2 linked regions of the Cytobacillus luteolus genome follow. The protein of the gene in region 1 interacts with the protein of each later gene in a pairwise test. Links are inferred from orthologs where the notes say so. Each region holds a gene or a part of one and is shown in the gene's direction. Other genes may lie near its edges. The genes, in order: odhB and lpdA.

Region 1 (3,332 bases):
TAACGGGTCAAGACAGTGAACGAGGTACTTTTGCGCATCGTCATCTTGTGTTAAACGACCAGGATACGAATGAAAAGTATATCCCTCTACACCATCTTCCCGAGGCGAATGCATCTTTTGCCATCCACAATAGTCCGTTATCAGAGGTTGCAGTACTCGGTTATGAATATGGGTACAGTGTGCAAGCGCCCGATGCCCTTGTCATGTGGGAGGCTCAATTTGGAGACTTTGTCAATGTGGCTCAAGTTATCATTGACCAGTTCATTTCTTCAGGTAGAGCAAAGTGGGGGCAGAAATCAAGTCTTGTCATGCTTTTACCACACGGGTATGAGGGGCAAGGCCCTGAGCATTCGAGTGCAAGGATGGAGCGATTTTTACAAGCAGCAGCTGAAAACAATTGGACAGTTGCAAACGTAACGAGTGCAGCTCAATATTTTCACATATTACGAAGGCAGGCAATGACTTCCAGAATGGAGGAAGCAAGACCACTAATTATTATGACGCCAAAGAGTCTTCTGCGTCATCCGAAGTCAGGATCAGTTGGTTCAGAGTTTAGTAGTGGCGGGTTCAAGTCACTATTGGAGCAGGAGGGAACTGGTTCTACTCCTGAAAAAGTGAAGCGACTAGTACTGTGCAGCGGAAAAGTTGCGGTAGATCTTGCTACAAAAGTTGATGAAATGTCTTCTGTAGAATTGGAATCTGTGCATATTGCACGAATTGAGCAGCTTTATCCGTTTCCAAGGGTTGAGCTAGAAAAATTGATTAAGAGATTTCCTAATTTAGACGAAGTTGTATGGGTTCAAGAAGAGCCGAAGAATATGGGTTCATGGTTGTTTGTTCAGTCAATTTTATCTGAAGTATTGCCTGAGGATTTAACGATAGATTATATTGGTCGACCGGATCGATCAAGTCCAGCAACGGGCGATCCACAGGTTCATAAACAGGAGCAAGCGTGGATTGTTGAAAAAGCATTAACTGTTCATAAAGGTGGGGAAAATAGATGATTGAAATTAAAGTACCGGAATTAGCTGAATCTCTGACAGAAGGAACGATCGGTGAATGGTTAAAAAAAGAAGGTGACTCCATTGAGAAAGGGGAAGCCATTCTTGAACTTGAGACAGATAAAGTAAATATAGAGGTAACTAGTGAGCATAGCGGGGTTATAAAGGAACTACTTTTCCAAACGGGAGATACGGTGGAAGTAGGTCAAGTGATTGCTAGGTTAGCAGAAGGTGGGTCTGGCGAGGTTACTGAAGAAGCAGATGATGCTGAAAAAGTAGAATCTGTAGAAGAATCACAATCGGAAGAAAAGTCAGCAGCACAAGAGGATACAAAACGAAATCAACCAGTTGCATCACCTGCAGCTAGAAAAAGAGCAAGAGAATTAGGAATTGATTTAAATGAAGTTTCCGGGCGAGATCCTTTAGGGCGCCTAAGAGTTGAGGATGTGGATGCTCATCAGCAGACTGAAGAAAAGGGAAGCGGTATGAAGGAGAAGACGACGTCGGGGAATGGAAAGTCTGCGGAAAAAGGAACGAAATCTCATGTTGATGAAAAAGACGATAACATCGAGAGAATTAAAATGTCTAGAAGACGACAAACCATTGCTAAAAGGTTAGTTGAGGCGCAGCAGAGAGCGGCAATGTTAACGACATTTAATGAAGTTGATATGACAGCAGTCATGGATTTACGTAGCAGACGGAAGGATTCCTTCTATAACAAGCACGGTGTAAAACTTGGGTTCATGTCATTTTTCACAAAAGCAGTTATTGGAGCTCTTAAGGAGTTTCCATTATTGAATGCAGAAATTCAAGGAGATGAGATTCTTCTTAAGAAGTTTTATGATATTGGAATAGCTGTGTCAGCGGAAGAGGGATTAGTTGTTCCAGTTGTTAGAGATGCAGATAAATTAAGTTTTGCGGGGATTGAAAAGGAGATTGGGAATCTTTCGGAAAAAGCAAAAACAAATAAGTTAGGATTACAGGACCTTCAAGGGGGAACCTTTACAATCACAAATGGTGGCATATTTGGATCACTCTTCTCAACACCGATTTTAAATACGCCACAGGTTGGAATACTAGGGATGCACTCAATTCAAAAACGTCCGATTGTTGTGGATGATAACGACACAGTCGAGGTTAGACCAATGATGTATATCGCACTATCCTACGACCACCGCATCGTCGATGGAAAAGACGCAGTCCAGTTCCTCGTTCGAATCAAACAACTACTCGAAGACCCGGAAGACTTACTGTTGGAAGGATAACAAGTGTTATTATGTGTCATTAGGGGCCTGACCCCCGGCGGTTTAAAGCATTAACGTAGCGGGGGCCTGACCCCCGGTGCTTTAAAGTGGTAACGCACCGGGGGTCAGGCCCCATTTTTGTCATTTATTATATTTTTTCAGGTTTAAGATGTGTGTTGTTTTTATAGGTTTGTTTTTGCCATAGAAGGGTGATTGAGAATGTAATTGCCAGAAGCACCAAGCCTAAGACAAAAGGATACGTAATTTTTATATCATAGAGCATCCCAGCAAGGGTTGGTCCTAACACGTTTCCGATACTCATATATGCATTGTTCATTCCCATTGCAAAGCCTTGTTGATCACCTGCTAATTTCGAAATAAGGGTGTTCAACACTGGGCGAAGAATGGATGTTGCTAGGAAGATAATTAGAGAAATTACAAAGAACATTCCGTAGCTATTAGCAAATAAAGATAGGAAGAAACCAAAAGCAGCAACTGCAATAAACATATTAAGTACCTTTACTTCTCCAAAAGAACGAACGATGCGGTCAACGACAAATAGTTGGACGATTACACTTACGATACCAGTCGATGTAACCATGAAGGCAATATCTTGTGGAGTTGCTCCAAATTGATTGTCTACAAATAATCCTAGGACAGATTCATATGCCATTAGCCCGAAACTCATAACCAAGGTGATAATGAGAGGAATAAAAAATGGCATTTTTACTGATTGAATTAGTTTTTTAAACATTGGTTCATCTGCATGTGGCATAGCAAAGGCTTGAGCATTTTGTGTTCTTTCTGTTTCTTTTAAAACCAACATAGAGAATACCACTGATACAAGTGAAACAATCGCAGAGATTAGGAAAGGAAATTTTAATCCGAAATCTGCTAAAAAGCCACCGATACCTGGTCCTACTACTATCCCTAGTGACATGGAAGCGGAAACCCAGCTATTACCTTTGGCACGTTGTTCAAGAGTAGTGATATCTGCTACATATGCAAAAATTGCAGGGATGAGTAACGCCGCTCCTATTCCACCGATTACGCGAGAAGCATACAACAACCAAATAGAATCAACCGC
Region 2 (3,272 bases), on another replicon or contig:
AGGGTTCGGGTAAAAATGGTCGTATCGTAATGGCGGATATCGATTCCTTCTTACAAGGTGGAGCACCAGCAACAACAGTAGCAGAAACTACAGAAGAAGTTATTACACAAGAAACTGTTACAACTAAAACAGAGGAAAAAGAAAAAGCTGCATCAGCTAAACAACCAATCCCTGCAGGTCAATATCCAGAGACACGTGAGAAAATGAGTGGGATTCGTAAGGCTATTGCAAAAGCAATGGTTAATTCAAAACAAACTGCACCTCATGTAACCCTAATGGATGAAGTTGATGTGACAGCACTAGTTGCTCATCGTAAGAAATTTAAAGGTACTGCATTAGAAAAAGGTATTAAGCTAACGTATTTACCATATGTTGTTAAGGCGTTAACTTCTGCATTGAGAGAATTCCCTGCACTAAATACATCTCTTGATGATGCAACTGATGAAATCATTCATAAGCATTATTATAATATAGGAATCGCGGCTGATACGGATAAAGGTTTATTAGTACCTGTTGTAAAAGATGCAGATCGTAAATCAATATTTACAATCTCTAATGAAATAAATGAACTAGCAGGTAAAGCGCGTGACGGTAAACTTGGATCAGACGATATGAAAGGTGCTTCTTGTACAATTACGAATATCGGTTCTGCAGGTGGACAATGGTTTACACCTGTTATCAACCACCCAGAAGTAGCGATTCTTGGTATCGGCCGTATTGCAGAAAAACCAGTCGTAAACAATGGAGAAATTGTGGTCGCTCCTGTTTTAGCATTATCCTTGAGTTTTGATCATCGAATGATTGATGGTGCAACTGCGCAAAATGCTTTAAATCATATTAAACGTTTATTGAACGACCCACAATTATTATTAATGGAGGCGTAATAAATGGTAGTAGGAGATTTTCCAATTGAAACCGATACACTCGTTATCGGTGCTGGGCCTGGTGGATATGTTGCTGCGATTCGTGCTTCCCAGCTAGGGCAAAAGGTTACAATCGTTGAAAAAGGCACACTAGGCGGAGTTTGTCTTAATGTTGGATGTATTCCATCTAAAGCATTAATTTCAGCTGCTCATCGTTATGAGCATGCGTTACATTCAGAGGATATGGGTATAAAAGCTGATAATGTGACTGTTGATTTTTCGAAGGTGCAAGAATGGAAGTCAAGCGTTGTCAACAAACTTACTGGTGGAGTCGAAGGATTACTAAAAGGTAATAAAGTTGAAATTGTACGTGGCGAAGCCTACTTTGTTGACAGCAATTCTGTGCGTGTAATGGATGAAAATTCTGCACAAACATACACATTTAAAAATGCAATTATTGCTTCAGGTTCTCGTCCTATCGAAATACCTGCATTTAAATATGGTGGAAGAGTATTGGATTCAACCGGTGCTTTAAGTCTTAAGGAAATTCCGAAAAAGCTTGTGGTCATCGGTGGTGGCTACATCGGTACAGAACTAGGAACAGCTTACGCTAACTTTGGAACACAGGTTACAATCTTAGAGGGTGCTGATGAAATTCTATCAGGATTTGAAAAGCAAATGAGCTCACTAGTTAAAAGGAAGCTTAAGAAAAAAGGTGCAGAAATCCATACTAATGCATTGGCAAAAAGTGTAGAGCAAACTGAAAATAGTGCTACAGTAACCTTTGAAGTAAAAGGTGAAAGTAAAACAGTTGAAGCTGATTACGTACTTGTAACGGTAGGTCGTCGTCCAAATACAGATGAGTTAGGCTTAGAGCAAGTAGGTATTGAAGTGACAGAACGTGGTTTAATTAAAATTGATAAACAATGTCGTACAAACGTTAGTAATATCTATGCGATTGGTGACATCGTAGAAGGACCACCATTAGCTCATAAAGCTTCATATGAAGCTAAAATTGCTGCGGAAGCAATTGCTGGTCATGCTTCAGAGATCGATTACCTTGGAATCCCTGCAGTCGTATTTACAGACCCTGAGCTTGCATCTGTTGGATATACCGAAAAAGAGGCAAAAGAAGAAGGTATCGATGTTACTGCATCAAAATTCCCATTCGGTGCGAACGGGCGTGCATTAGCTCTTAACAGTGCTGACGGCTTCTTGAAACTAATTACTCGGAAAGAGGATGGATTAGTAATTGGTGCGCAAATTGCTGGACCAAGTGCTTCAGATATGATTGCCGAACTAGGACTAGCGATTGAAGCAGGTATGACTGCTGAGGACTTAGCAATGACCATTCATGCTCACCCGACTTTAGGTGAAATTACCATGGAAGCTGCAGAGGTAGCGATTGGTAGTCCGATTCATATTGTAAAATAAATAGACAGACAAAATCGCTCTCATTTTTACTTGAGAGCGATTTTTATTTTAAAACATCAATTAAGGGTTGTATTATTTCTTCCTTTGATAAATCTCCCTCAATTTGTGCAATGATTTGATTGTCATGAATTACAAGTAAGGTTGGAAAGGTGTCTACATCAAAACTTGAATAACGGACCTTCTCGCTAGATGGAATTACCTTCATTGACGTAACGATTTCAGGATAGGTTTTTTTAATTTCTAATAAGGCATCATAATAGCTGGATTCATTATGCAAGTTGTCTTCATCAGAAAAAAATAGTAATTGTTTCTCTGTATTGTTGAAGACAGGGCTTGATGGAGTGTTTTGAGCGAGATGACAGGATGAGAGCAAAAGAAATGATAGCATAAAAATAACTAAGCTTCTCATATACGATGGTCCACTTCTTTCTAAGTTAATCGACAAATTCTAAATTCATTCTATCATGTCTTCAAATAATTCTTTCGATTGTCATGTAATTGTTACAGAAATGAAAAATAGATAGCGCCAATTGAACATATATATTACAAATGTTTAATTCAAGTGAAGGGGCTTTCATTATGAGGGTATATGTGATAATATTGGTCCAATTTTTGATTTGGAGTAGTTTTTCAATCGCTGCATGGGTTTCAAATCAAGATAGTATTAAGTCTAAATCCATTCTCTTTCTTGTATTTAGTTATTTAGCATTCTGGGTTGCAACAACCATTGGGTTAACAAAGCGAAAAGCATTATTCACTACATTAGTAACAATGGCGGCATTCTTTTCATGTCAGCAGTTATTTTGGTTGGCTATATAAACTGAGGCAGTTTTTTACTATAATGGAAAGGTGCAAAATAAAAAGGAGGAAAGCAGCATGAAAAAAACACTCGGACTAGTCATCCTTGCAATTTTTTTAACCGGCTGTGGAACAACAAACGATAATCCAAAATCGATGCCACAAGATCAAGAACAT

Evidence for each region.
Region 2: the proteins of odhB (region 1) and lpdA interact in binary tests that used the Escherichia coli proteins (3 or more experiments, as listed by UniProt). The link is inferred for Cytobacillus luteolus from one-to-one orthologs.

What each region holds. Positions count from the first base shown.
Region 1 is NZ_JAGGKM010000001.1:763,839-767,170, forward strand. The notes cover bases 134-3,133. They hold odhB (2-oxoglutarate dehydrogenase complex dihydrolipoyllysine-residue succinyltransferase), read left to right. Parts: upstream 134-1,000; coding sequence 1,001-2,266; downstream 2,267-3,133. Other genes in these bases: J2Z26_RS03940 (2-oxoglutarate dehydrogenase E1 component), read left to right, coding at 134-1,004; J2Z26_RS03950 (MFS transporter), read right to left, coding at 2,394-3,133. Outside these bases: more of J2Z26_RS03940, read left to right, coding at 1-133; more of J2Z26_RS03950, read right to left, coding at 3,134-3,332. UniProt on the Escherichia coli protein: E2 component of the 2-oxoglutarate dehydrogenase (OGDH) complex which catalyzes the second step in the conversion of 2-oxoglutarate to succinyl-CoA and CO(2).
Region 2 is NZ_JAGGKM010000002.1:493,188-496,459, reverse strand. The notes cover bases 153-3,092. They hold lpdA (dihydrolipoyl dehydrogenase), read left to right. Parts: upstream 153-887; coding sequence 888-2,297; downstream 2,298-3,092. Other genes in these bases: J2Z26_RS07320 (hypothetical protein), read left to right, coding at 2,877-3,092; J2Z26_RS07325 (small peptidoglycan-associated lipoprotein), read right to left, coding at 2,341-2,706; J2Z26_RS07335 (dihydrolipoamide acetyltransferase family protein), read left to right, coding at 153-884. Outside these bases: more of J2Z26_RS07335, read left to right, coding at 1-152; more of J2Z26_RS07320, read left to right, coding at 3,093-3,116; J2Z26_RS07315 (polysaccharide deacetylase family protein), read left to right, coding at 3,174-3,272. UniProt on the Escherichia coli protein: Lipoamide dehydrogenase is a component of the glycine cleavage system as well as of the alpha-ketoacid dehydrogenase complexes.